One region of the Streptomyces sp. Rer75 genome, then DNA from elsewhere that is predicted to be linked to it. Evidence: riboswitches for the same ligand, from Rfam matches in the RefSeq annotation. Region 1 holds a riboswitch; each other region holds the start of a gene.

Region 1 (4,293 bases):
GCGAAGTACGTCGCGCAGGTGGATGAGCTGCTCAAGCACAAGGAAGCCGAGCTGCTCGAGGTCTGATGAACGACTCTTCCTGGGGGGCCCCACCACGCGCCGGACTCTGGGGACCGACTGATCAGGGCACCTCCCCCGGCTACGGCTGGGAGGTGCCCCCTTCTTCGGCGGGTCCCGCGCACGAGGTGGCCGAAGCGGCGCAGACTCGCCCCATGCCCACCGTGCCGCACGCAGGCGGCGAACCCGGCGACGCCGCCGGTCGCGACCGGGGGGCCGCCCGGCCGGGCGGCCCCTTGTTCCGCGATGAGCGGGAGCAGCGGCCCGGACCGGCGCAGCCCCCCGGGCAGCCGCCGACGCCCCCCGGCCCCGGCCCCGAGTCCGCCGGCAGCGCGCCCGGCAACGGCGGCGGTCAGGGCACGAAGAAGAAGAGCGCGGGCCGCGATCTGCGGGCCGCGATAGGGGTGGGCGTCGGGCTGGGCGTGATCATCGTCGCCTCGCTCTTCATCTACAAGCCGGTGTTCATCGGCGTGATAGCGGTCGCCGTGGTCGTCGGGCTGTGGGAGCTGACCTCCCGGCTGGCCGAGCGGAAGGACATCCGGGTCCCCCTGGTGCCGCTCGCCGTCGGCGGCGTCGCCATGGTCGTCGCGGGCTATGTGCGCGGGGCGCAGGGCGCGTGGGTGGCGGTGTCGCTCACGGCGCTCGCCGTGCTCGTGTGGCGGATGACCGAGCCGCCCGACAACTACCTCAGGGATGTCACGGCGGGCGTCTTCGCCGCCTTCTACGTGCCGTTCCTCGCCACCTTCGTGGCGCTCATACTGGCCGCCGAGGACGGCCCGTGGCGGGTGCTGACCTTCCTGCTGCTGACCGTGGTGAGCGACACCGGTGCGTACGCGGTGGGCTGGCGTTTCGGCAAGCATCCGCTCGCGCCCCGCATCAGCCCCGGCAAGACCCGCGAGGGGCTGCTGGGCGCGGTGGCGTTCGCGATGGTCGTCGGTGCGCTGTGCATGCAGTACCTCATCGAGGACGGCGTGTGGTGGCAGGGGCTGCTGCTCGGCCTCGCCGTCGCGGTCAGCGCGACCCTGGGGGACCTCGGCGAGTCCATGATCAAGCGTGACCTCGGCATCAAGGACATGGGCAAGCTGCTGCCCGGCCACGGCGGGATCATGGACCGGCTCGACTCGCTCCTGCCCACCGCGCCCGTGGTGTGGCTGCTGCTGGTGATCTTCGTGGGCGGCAGCTGAGCCGCGCCCGGCATCGCGCTCCTCAGGCCCCGCGCCGCCCGTGGCGCGGGGCCTTCCGCATGTCTGCGACACTGGTACGGCCATGCCTAAGCCCGGAGAACTCACTTTCGCCGTGCCGCGTGGGGCCAAGAAGCCCCCGCGGCACCTCGCCGACCTCACGCCCGCCGAGCGCCGCGAGGCCGTCGCCGCCCTCGGGGAGAAGCCCTTCCGGGCCGCTCAGGTGTCGCGCCACTACTTCGCCCGCTACACCGACGACCCCGCCCAGTGGACCGACGTGCCGGCCGCCGCGCGCGAGAAGCTCGCGGCCGGGCTGCTGCCGGACCTGATGAGCGTGGTGCGGCACATCAGCTGCGACAACGACACCACCCGCAAGACCCTGTGGCGGCTCTTCGACGGCACGCTCGTCGAGTCCGTGCTGATGCGCTACCCGGACCGGGTCACCATGTGCATCAGCTCCCAGGCGGGCTGCGGCATGAACTGCCCGTTCTGCGCCACCGGCCAGGCGGGTCTGGACCGCAACCTGTCCACCGCCGAGATCGTGCACCAGATCGTCGACGGCATGCGGGCGCTGCGGGACGGCGAGATCCCCGGGGGCCCGGCCCGGCTGTCCAACATCGTCTTCATGGGCATGGGCGAGCCGCTGGCCAACTACAACCGGGTCATCGGCGCCATCCGTCGGCTCACCGACCCCGAGCCCGACGGGCTGGGTCTTTCGCAGCGCGGAATCACGGTTTCGACCGTCGGACTGGTCCCGGCGATGCTGCGGTTCGCCGACGAGGGCTTCAAGTGCCGCCTCGCGGTCTCCCTGCACGCGCCCGACGACGAGCTGCGCGACACCCTCGTCCCGGTCAACACCCGCTGGAAGGTGCGCGAGGTCCTGGACGCGGCGTGGGAGTACGCGGAGAAGTCCGGCCGCCGGATCTCCATCGAGTACGCCCTGATCAAGGACATCAACGACCAGGCGTGGCGCGCCGACCTGCTCGGTCGGCTGCTCAAGGGCCACCGGGTGCACGTCAACCTCATCCCGCTCAACCCGACGCCCGGCTCCAAGTGGACGGCGTCCCGGCCCGAGGACGAGAAGGCGTTCGTCGCGGCCCTGGAGGCGCACGGGGTGCCGGTGACCGTCCGGGACACCCGGGGGCAGGAGATCGACGGGGCGTGCGGCCAGCTGGCGGCCACGGAGCGCTGACCACCGGCTGATACGGTGCCTTCGCACAAGCGCCGTACAACCGTCGTATCGCGGCGGACAAATGAACATTCCGACAGGGGAGCGCGACAGCGCTGAGAGTGCGGCACGGCCGCAGACCCTCCAACCTGATCCGGGTCATACCGGCGTAGGGAGTCAGCCTCACCATGAACAGCCATCTTCGGCGTGCCGTCACCGCCGCCCTCGTCGGATCCCTCGGCACCGGCGTCCTCACCGGCTGCGGTGGGGACGCGGCGGACGGCAAGGACTCCAAGACGGTCACCCTGGTCTCGCACGACTCGTTCGCGGCGTCCAAGGCGGTCCTCAAGGAGTTCACCCGCAAGACCGGCTACAAGGTGCGGGTGCAGGCCGGTGGTGACGCGGGGGCCGCCGTCAACCAGGCGATCCTGTCCAAGGGCCACCCGCAGGGCGATGTGTTCTTCGGCGTCGACAACACCCTCCTCTCCCGCGCGCTCGACAATGACCTGTTCACGCCGTACGAGGCGAAGGGCCTGGACAAGGTCCCCGCGGCCTTCCAGCTCGACCGGGCGAAGCACCGCGTCACGCCAGTCGACTACGGCGACATCTGCGTCAACTACGACCGCGCGTACTTCGAGCGCAAGAAGCTCGCGCCGCCGAAGACATTCGCCGACCTGACCAAGCCCGCGTACAAGAATCTGCTGGTCACCGAGAACGCCGCCACCTCGTCCCCCGGCCTCGCCTTCCTCCTCGGCACCGCCGCCCGCTACGGCGACCACGGCTGGCGCGACTACTGGAAGAAGCTGCGGGCCAACGGCGTCGAGGTGGTCGACGGCTGGGAGCAGGCGTACTACGACCGCTTCTCCGGCTCGGCGGGCGGCGCCAAGGGCGACAAGCCGCTCGTCGTCTCGTACGCCTCCAGCCCGCCCGCCGAGGTGGCGGACGCGAAGTCGAAGCCCGCCAAGGCCCCGACGGGGGTGGCGGACGGCACCTGCTTCCGGCAGACGGAGTTCGCCGGGCTGCTGAAGGGCGCCGGCAACACCAAGGGGGGCAAGGCGCTGCTGGACTTCCTGCTGACCAAGCGCTTCCAGGAGGACGTACCGCTCAACATGTACGTCAATCCGGTGCGCGAGGGCGCCGAGCTGCCGGAGGTCTTCACCCGGTACGGGACCAAGGTCGCCGATCCGGCCACCCTGCCCCCGCGGAAGATAGCCAAGAACCGTGAGCCCTGGGTCAAGGCATGGTCCTCGCTCGTTCTGTAGAGCCTCGCGAGAACCATGAGAAGGGTGAGGCCGATCGCCGCGGGCGGCTGCGCGGCACCGCCCTGCGGCTCGCGCTCATGGCCGTGCCGCTCGCCTTCTTCGGCGTCTTCTTCGCGTATCCGGTGGTCGCGATCGTCACCCGCGGGCTGCGCGTCGGCGGCCGGTGGCAGCTCGAGCGGATACCCGAGGTGCTGGGCGACCCGTCCGTCCTGCACACCCTGTGGTTCACCGGCTGGCAGGCGGCCGCCTCGACCGGGCTGACGCTGGCGGTCGCGTTGCCCGGCGCGTATGTCTTCGCCCGCTTCGACTTCCCCGGCAAGGGGCTGCTGCGCGCCGTGGTGACCGTGCCGTTCGTGCTGCCGACCGTCGTCGCCGGATCGGCGTTCCTGGGGCTGCTCGGGCGCGGCGGGCTGCTGGACGAGCTGTGGGGGATACGGCTCGACACCAGCGTCTGGGCGATCCTGCTGGCCCACGTCTGCTTCAACTACGCGGTGGTCGTCCGCACCGTCGGCGGGCTGTGGGCGCAGCTCGACCCGCGCCAGGAGGAGGCCGCCCGGGTGCTCGGCGCGAGCCGCCTCGCGGCCTGGCGCCGGGTCACCCTGCCCGCGCTGGGGCCCGCCGTGGC
Region 2 (4,293 bases), 4.2 Mb from region 1:
CGGCGGGCGACGTCAGACGGCGAGCGCCTGCGCGCGCCGCTTCACTTCCGTGCCGCGATTCTCGCGCAGCGCCTGGGCCGGGGTGCCCGGCAGGCTCGGGTCAGGGGTGAAGAGCCACTCCAGCATCTCCTCGTCGCTGAAGCCGTCGTCCTTGAGCAGTGTCAAGGTCCCCACGAGGCCCTTGACGACCTTGCCGTCACCGATGAAGTCCTCGGGCACCTGGAGCACCCGGTTCTCGCCACGGCGCACCGCGATCAGCTGGCCCTCCTTGACCAACTGCCTCACGCGGGTCACCTCGACGCCCAGCCGGTCGGCGACGTCGGGGAGAGTGAGCCAGGCGGGGACGAGAGCATCGATCTTTGCGTCAATCTCGGTCACGGAACAAGCCTGCCATCTGGGACTGACAGTGGGTAGCCGGGCGTCCGCCGTGCGGGCTGCCGGGGACGGGGGCCCGCACGGTCCTGCCGGGCCCCGCACCCCTGATCACCGGGGGTACCGGCGGGTCACAGAACGGCGGACTTCAGCGGCACCGACGGATCCGTGGCCCGGGTCCGGTCCAGCCGGGCGCCGCGTTCGATCAGCTTGCGGCCCTGGGCCAGATCGCGCGGACGGCCGACCGCCAGCAGGGCGACCAGGGCCCCGTCCCGCAGCCAGCACACCGACCAGGCGGCGCCGTCCGGGTCGCCCCGCCAGACCAGTTCGTCGGCGTCCGAGTGGTGTCCGGCGTACTGCACGAACCGCCCGAACTGCTCGGACCAGAAGTACGGCACCGGGTCGTAGACCTGGCCGGGGAAGCGCGCGGTCCGGCTGCCGACCACATTGGCGGCGACCGTCCGCGGCCCCTGGAGCGCGTTGTCCCAGTGGTGCACCAGCAGCCGGGTGCCGTAGCGGGTGGACGGGAAGGACGCGCAGTCGCCGACGGCGTACACGTCGGGCGCCGAGGTGCGCAGCCCCTCGTCGGCGGCGATGGACCGGTCCTCGGCGAGTTCGACGCCCGAACCGGCCAGCCAGCCGGTCGCGGGCCGGGCGCCGATGCCGACGACCACCGCACCGGCCCGCAGCCGGGTGCCGTCGCCGAGCTGGAGCCCGTTTTGGTCGAGGGCGGTGACCCGGGCGCCGGTGACCAGGGTGGCGCCGTAGTCCGCGTACCAGCGGGTCATGTGGGCGGCGACCTCCGCCGGGAGGGCGCCCGCCAGCGGCCGGTCCGCGGCCTCGACGACCGTCACCGTGCAGCCCGCCTCGCGGGCCGCGGTCGCGAACTCCGCGCCGATCCAGCCCGCCCCGATCACCACGATCTCCTGCTGCGCGGCGAGCACCGGGCGCAGCCGTTCGGCGTCGTCCAGGGTGCGCAGCAGGTGGACGCCGGGGACGCCCTCGCTGCCGGGCAGGGCGACCGGTTCGGCGCCGGTGGCGATCACCAGGACGTCGTACGGGATCGGGCCGGACCCGGTCTCGACCGTCCGCCCGTCCGTGTCCAGCCCGGTCACCGGGACGCCGAGGCGCAGCCCGATGCCGAGCGCGGCGAAGTCCACGTCGAACGCGGACCCTTCGGCCTTGCCGAGCAGCACGGCCTTGGACAGCGGCGGCCGGTCGTACGGCTGATGGGGCTCGGCTCCGAGCAGCAGGATCTCCCCGGTCCAGCCCTGCTCCCGCAGCGCGACGGCGGTCTGCACCCCCGCCATGCCCGCGCCGACGATCACCACCCGCTGTCCGCCGCCACCCGCCGAGGACGCCATCGTCTTCGTCGTCTCATCGCTCACACGATCACTGTATTGCGGCAGGTGGGGCGGACCGGAGAGCGCACGGCGAGATCTCGGGCACAGCCCGACGGGCCGGACGGCCCGTCGTGACGGCCCGTCGTACCGGGGGCGCGGGGCCTCGTGCCCGGCACCGCCCGGGACGCTCCCTTCCGGGCGATTCGGGGCGCGTACTAGGGTGGCGGGACAGAGCACTCGCGGGAGCCCGGTCGCACCGGGCTGAGAGGGAGGCTGGCGCGGCCTCCGACCGTACGAACCTGATCCGGGTCATGCCGGCGAAGGGAGGGGGCGACCAGCCCATGCACACACCACCCCACACCCCACACGAAGCACCCCGAGGCAGCACCGCGCCGTACGACGTCCTCGTCATCGGCGGCGGCATCATCGGCCTGGTCACGGCCTGGCGGGCGGCCCAGCGGGGCCTGCGCACCGCCGTCGTCGACCCGGCGCCCGGCGGCGGGGCCGCCCAGGTCGCGGCCGGGATGCTGGCGGCCGTCACCGAGCTGCACTACGGCGAGCAGACCCTGCTCGGGCTGAACCTGGCCTCGGCGCGCCGCTATCCGTCGTTCGTGGCGGAGCTGGAGCAGGCGAGCGGCCATGACCTGGCCTTCCGTACCTGCGGGACGCTCTCGGTCGCGCTCGACGCGGACGACCGGGCCCATCTGCGCGAGCTGCACGACTTCCAGCAGCGGCTGGGACTGGACGCACAGTGGCTCACGGGGCGCGAATGCAGGCGCCTGGAGCCGATGCTCGCGCCGGGCGTGCGCGGGGGCCTGCGGGTCGACGGCGATCACCAGGTCGACCCGCGGCGGCTGGCGGCGGCGCTGCTGGCGGCGTGCGAACGCGCCGGGGTGGCCCTCCACCGCGTCCGCGCCGAGCGGCTGCTGCTGAACGGCGACGGCGACCGCGCCGCCGGGGCCGAGCTGGCCGACGGTGCGCGCACGCGGCTGACCGCCGAACAGACCGTGCTGGCCGCGGGCAGCCTCAGCGGGCGGCTCCCCGGCGTGCCCGAGGAGGTCCTGCCGCCCGTGCGCCCCGTCAAGGGCCAGGTCCTGCGGCTGTCGGTGCCCGGCGCGTACGCGCCCTTCCTGTCGCGGACCGTGCGGGCCGTGGTGCGCGGCGGGCACGTCTACCTCGTCCCGCGCGAGAACGGCGAGCTGGTCGTCGGCGCGACCACGGAGGAGCTGGGCTGGGACACCACGGTCACCGCGGGCGGGGTGTACGAGCTGCTGCGCGACGCGCACGAGCTGGTGCCCGGCATCACCGAACTGCCGCTCGTCGAGACCCTGGCCGGGCTGCGCCCCGGCTCCCCCGACAACGCCCCGCTGCTCGGCCCGACCGAGCTGCCGGGCCTCCAGCTGGCCACCGGCCACTACCGCAACGGCGTCCTGCTCACCCCGATCACCGGCGACGTCATGGCCGAAGCGCTTTACGGCGGCGAACTGCCGCCCGAGGCGCGGCCGTTCTCCCCGCGGCGCTTCGCGGCGACCCCGCCTCTCCCCACAGCAGCAGTACAGGAGCACACCGCATGACCGTGACCGTGAACGGCGAGCCCCGCGAGCTGCCCGACGGCACCACCCTCGACGGGGTCGTCGCGACCCTCACCCAGGCGCCCTCGGGCGTCGCCGCGGCCGTCAACGAGACGGTCGTCCCGCGCGGCCAGTGGCCCGCGACCCCGCTCGGCGACGGCGATCGCGTCGAGGTCCTCACCGCGGTCCAAGGAGGCTGAACCCCCATGACGCACCCCACGACGCTGGATGAGGTCCTCACCGGCGCCGATCCCCTCACCATCGCCGGTACGACCTTCGGCTCCCGCCTGATCATGGGGACCGGCGGCGCGCCCAGCCTGGACGTCCTGGAGCGCTCGCTGATCGCCTCCGGCACCGAGCTGACCACGGTCGCGATGCGCCGCCTGGACCCCACGGTGCAGGGCTCGGTGCTGTCCGTACTGAACCGGCACGGCATCCGCCCGCTGCCCAACACCGCGGGCTGCTTCACCGCCGGGGAGGCCGTGCTGACCGCCCGGCTCGCCCGCGAGGCGCTGGGCACCGACTGGGTGAAGCTGGAGGTCGTCGCCGACGAGCGCACCCTGCTCCCCGACCCCATCGAGACGCTGGACGCCGCCGAGACCCTGGTGGACGACGGCTTCACGGTCCTGCCGTACACCAACGACGACCCGGTGCTGGCCCGGAAGCTGGAGGACGTCGGCTGCGCCGCGATCATGCCGCTGGGCTCGCCGATCGGCTCCGGCCTCGGCATCCGCAACCCGCACAACTTCCAGCTGATCACCGAGCGCGCCGGGGTCCCGGTGATCCTCGACGCGGGCGCGGGCACGGCGTCCGACGCGGCGCTCGCCATGGAGCTGGGGTGCGCGGCCGTCATGCTGGCCTCGGCCGTGACGCGCGCCCAGGAGCCGGTGCTGATGGCCGGGGCGATGCGGCACGCGGTCGCCGCGGGGCGGCTGGCGCACCGGGCGGGCCGCATCCCCCGCCGCCACTTCGCCGAGGCGTCGTCCCCGGCCGAGGGCCTGGCCGCC
Region 3 (4,293 bases), 2.2 Mb from region 1:
TGACGCCCTGCCAGCCGTCGCCCAGCGCGGAGTCCGGCACCGTGTACAGGAACGCCAGCTGGAGCCCGAGGTAGACCAGCACGGCGAGGCCGATGCCGGTGAGCACCGCGGCCGGTACGGAACGGCGCGGATTGCGGGCCTCGCCGGAGAAGTCCAGCGGCGCCTGGAACCCGTTGACGGAGTACACGATGCCGCCGCCGGCGAGGGCGGTGAGGCAGGCCGCGTAGCCGTACGGTGCGAAACCACCGTGTTCGGTGAGGCGCCCGGAGTGGGTGCCCGACAGGAACAGCGCGACGACGGTGACCACGGGGACGACGACCTTGAACACCGACACCAGGTTGTTGAGCCGGGCGAATATCCGCACGGCGAACCAGTTGAGCGCGGTGAGCACGACGCTCAGTGCGACGGCCACGCCGAGGCCCGGGAGGGTGAGGCGGCCGCCGTCGTAGAGCCCCGGCAGATAGTGCGCGGCGTACTGCATGATCGCGCTGATTTCCGCGGCCGTACCGCCGACGGACAGCACGACGGACCAGCCGACCATCGTGCCGACCAGCCGCCCGCTCGCGTACAGCGGCCACCGCACGGTGCCTCCGCCCTCCGGGCGGGTGGCGCCCAGCTCCACCATGACCAGGGCGATCAGGGCGCACAGCACGCCCGCCGCGATCCAGGACAGCAGCGCGGCGGGTCCGGCGGTCTGGGCGGCGTACAGGGCCGCGAACAGCCAGCCGGAGCCGAGGATGTTGGAGAACCCGATCGCGGTCAGGGCCCAGAAGCCGAGGTCCTTGCGGAGTCTGCGTTCCTCGGCGAGCACCGCCGTGGCGGCGATGGACTCCGCTGGCTGGTTCTGCGGCACGTGGCACGTCTCCTCGGGTGGTGCGGGAACTCAACGGAGCCCAGGGTGCCACGCCTGCCGCGGGGCGCGGTCGCCGGATGCCGTGTGACGTGCGGATACGGGCGAAGCCACCCGCCTCAGCGGACGGTGTGGAGCCGTGTCCTGAGCGGGGCGTAGACGAGGAGCGCCGCGAGGAAGGCGGCGTAGTAGGCGAGGTCGGCGCCGTGCAGCGCGGCGGCCACCGGGCCCGTGTACAGGCTGGTGTCCATGAACGGCACCGCCGCGGCGAAGGCGGCGCCGAACGCCAGCAGGGCGGGCCACCACGGCTGCGGGCGGGCGCTCTCGGCGGCCGGGTCCACCGGCGCGCCGCCCCGGGCCCGGGCGCGGACCCGAACCAGTCGACGGCCACGACCGCGACGAAGCCGGGGATCCAGTAGCCGACGAACAACAGCACGTTCGGGAAGCGGGCGGTGGTGTCGGCGGCGTGCATCCACAGCACCAGCGGGAAGCCGAGCACGGCGGCGAGCGCCACGGCCAGCAGCCCGAACGCGCCGAGCGCCCCGCCGCCCAGCGCCTCATCGACGCCGCGGGCGGTCTGGTCGGTGAAGACGGAGGCTCCCCACAGCCCGAGCGCCTGGACGGCCACGAAGGACACGGTGACGCCGAGCAGCGTGCACCAGAACATGCGGGGCCGGGAGGTGGCGCGGGGCAGATAGCGGCTGAAGTCGCTGGCGTACGGCGCCCACGACAGCGCCAGGCTCAGCGCGATGGTGCTGGTCAGGACGGAGGCGCCGATGCGGTCGGCGCCGTGGGCGGACCCGGTGGCGGCGGGGTGGACGCCATCGAGCAGCTTGACGGCCAGGGCGGCGAACGCGGCGGCGAGGACGAACGTCATCAGCTTCTGCATCCGGTGGATGGCCTCGTAGCCCAGCACCCCGAGCGCCCCCTGGGCGGCCATCATGAGCAGCACACCCAGCCAGAACGGCAGCCCGCACAGCCGGGCCAGCGCATCACCGCCGAACAGGCCGATGAGGGCGTCCCAGGCGACGGACGACAGCCACTGGAGGACGCCGGGCACGGCGACGGCCCGGCCGAACGCCAGCCGCGCCAGGGGCAGCTGCCCGGCGCCGGTCAGGCTGCCCCAGGTGCCCAGGTACGCGGTGGGCACGGCATCGATGAGGGTGCCCAGGACGACGGCGGCCAGCGCGGTGGCGAAGTCCAGGCCGAGGGCGATGCCGACGGTGCCGGTGAACACGCCGGTCGTGGTCAGGTTCGGGGCGAACCACACGGTGAACAGGCGCCCCGGCCCGCCATAGCGGTGGCTTTCCGGAACCGGCGCGATCCCGCGCGCCTCGACGCGCAGATCGCCGGGCGCGGTGGGCATCCGGCCGTCGAAGACGGACTCCGCGCCGGTGGTGGCCGGGTCGGTGGCAGCATGCGGCCATGGCATCGATGACATCCCTCCGCCAGTGCTAACTGGTTCAGGTTCGACGGGTGTGATCTCAGCCCCCTGGCGGGGCACCCCGTGTCCGGTGGAGCGGCCTAACCCCTCGCCACGTGGCCCCGGTCCCGGGGGCGGGTCCGGGCCCGGGCCGGGAGCGCGTCCAGGAACAGCGCCCCGGCCAGCAGCGCGGCGCTCCCCCGGGGCGCGATGCCCTGGGCGCGCAGCTCGGCGTCGAGGGCGGCGAGGGCGGCGGCGCCCCGGTCCGTCGCGGCGCCGCCCGCCTCCAGCACACCGCGCGCCCCGTCCTGCACCCGCCGGAGGGCGGGCGGCCCCGCCTGGTACAGCGGCCCGGTGTCCTGGAGTGTGCTCATCACGGTGAGCAGCGCGTCGAGCCGGGCCTGCGTCTCGGTGGCGCCCGCGGCCCGCGCCGCGGACAGGGCGTCCAGGGCGCGGCGTACGTGCGGGAAGGCGGCCCGCGCCTCGCCGCGCGCCCCCGCCGCCCCGTAGGTGGCGGACACCTGCGAGCCCGCCGACGGCCTGCGCGGGGCGCCACGGTCGACGTGGGCCGCGAGCTGCCGGGCGGTGGCGGTCAGTTCATCGGGTGCGGCGCCGGGTTCCAGGGCGGCGGCCGCCACCAGCAGCCCCAGCACCCACAGCGCCCCGTGGTGCAGACGGCCGGTGACCGGGCCGCCACCGGCCCGCGCCATGGTCCACTCGGCGCAGCGGCCGATGGCGCCCAGCTCCTCGCGGAGCGCACGCGTCGGCTCGCCGGGGCGCCGGGCGGCGGCCGCCATGGCCGCGAAGCCGGGCGCCAGCGACTTGGCCGACCAGCGCAGTGCGAGCAGGTCGGTGCCGGTGGCGCGGGCCTGGAGGTCGCGGGTGTCCGCGAGGCCCGGTTTGGGGGTCAGCTCCGCCTGGGAGATCAGGGCTCGTACGGCGGTCTGCGCCAGTGCGTCGTCCGTGGAGCGCGTCGTGGGCATGCCCGGAGGGTAATCGGCGAACCTTTCCCGGGCCTGGGTCGTTCCTGTGACCCCGCTGTGGGCGTCATGTCAGTGCGATTCGCGGGCGTCACGTCGGTGCGATTCGCGGGCGTCATGTCAGTGCGATTCGCGGGCGACGAACGATCCGCGGGTGCCGCTGAGGAAGTCCAGTCCGGCGCCGCGGTCGGCCTGTTCGACGTGGTCGCGGTAGATCTGCTCCCATCCGCCGGTGGCCGGTGGGGCGGCGGCGGTCACCGGTTGCCGTGCGGCGAGTTCCTCGTCGGGGACGTCCAGCCTCAGCAGCCGCCGCTCGACGTCCAGTTCTATCCAGTCGCCGGTCCGCACCAGCCCCAGCGGACCGCCCGCCGCCGACTCGGGCGCGATGTGCAGGACGACGGTGCCGAAGGCGGTTCCGCTCATCCGCGCGTCGCTGATCCGCACCATGTCCCGCACTCCGGCCCGGAGCACCGCGGGCGGCAGGGGCATGTTCCCCACCTCGGGCATGCCGGGGTAGCCGCGCGGTCCGCAGCCGCGCAGGACCAGCACATCGGACGCGTCGACGTCCAGGTCCGGGTCGTCGATCCGGGTACGGAAGTCCTCGATACCGTCGAACACCACGGCGCGGCCCCGGTGGCGCAGTAGCTCCGGTGTCGCGGCGGCGGGCTTGATGACGGCTCCGTCGGGACAGAGGTTGCCGCGGAGCACGGCGAGCCCGGCCTGGTGGGCGATCGCCTCGTCCGCGGTGCGGATGACGGTGGTGTCGGTACTGGACAGGCCGGACAGCTGCTCGGTGAGGGGGCGGCCGGAGACGGTGAGGGCCGGTTCCAGGTGGTCCCTGATCTCCCCGAGGACGGCGTCCAGGCCACCGGCGCGGTGGAAGTCCTCCATGAGGTGGGACCCGGCGGGCTGCACATCGGCGAGCAGGGGGATGCCGCGGCCCGCGCGGTCGATGTCGTCCAGGCCGAAGTCCGCCCCGACCCGGCGGGCGAGGGCCAGCAGATGGACGACCGCGTTGGTGGAGCCGCCGATGGCGGCCA

Evidence for each region. Region 1 has a riboswitch for thiamine pyrophosphate ahead of HYQ63_RS30375 (thiamine ABC transporter substrate binding subunit). Riboswitches for the same ligand answer to the same signal wherever they lie in the genome.
Region 2: another riboswitch for thiamine pyrophosphate. It lies ahead of thiO (glycine oxidase ThiO); the one in region 1 lies ahead of HYQ63_RS30375 (thiamine ABC transporter substrate binding subunit).
Region 3: another riboswitch for thiamine pyrophosphate. It lies ahead of HYQ63_RS39265 (cytosine permease); the one in region 1 lies ahead of HYQ63_RS30375 (thiamine ABC transporter substrate binding subunit).

The regions. Positions count from the first base shown of each region.
Region 1 is NZ_CP058693.1:7,029,982-7,034,274, forward strand. It holds gene frr (ribosome recycling factor) at 1-66, shown strand, start outside; gene HYQ63_RS30365 (phosphatidate cytidylyltransferase) at 66-1,241, shown strand; gene rlmN (23S rRNA (adenine(2503)-C(2))-methyltransferase RlmN) at 1,324-2,430, shown strand; TPP riboswitch at 2,496-2,599, shown strand; gene HYQ63_RS30375 (thiamine ABC transporter substrate binding subunit) at 2,595-3,668, shown strand; gene HYQ63_RS30380 (iron ABC transporter permease) at 3,647-4,293, shown strand, end outside.
Region 2 is NZ_CP058693.1:2,809,192-2,813,484, forward strand. It holds gene HYQ63_RS11705 (Rv2175c family DNA-binding protein) at 13-378, opposite strand; gene HYQ63_RS11710 (NAD(P)/FAD-dependent oxidoreductase) at 504-1,736, opposite strand; TPP riboswitch at 1,945-2,058, shown strand; gene thiO (glycine oxidase ThiO) at 2,057-3,289, shown strand; gene thiS (sulfur carrier protein ThiS) at 3,286-3,486, shown strand; gene HYQ63_RS11725 (thiazole synthase) at 3,493-4,293, shown strand, end outside.
Region 3 is NZ_CP058693.1:9,253,195-9,257,487, reverse strand. It holds gene HYQ63_RS39270 (APC family permease) at 1-853, opposite strand, end outside; partial or broken gene HYQ63_RS39265 (cytosine permease) at 970-2,216, opposite strand; TPP riboswitch at 2,274-2,368, opposite strand; gene HYQ63_RS39260 (triphosphoribosyl-dephospho-CoA synthase) at 2,375-3,256, opposite strand; gene HYQ63_RS39255 (IlvD/Edd family dehydratase) at 3,374-4,293, opposite strand, start outside.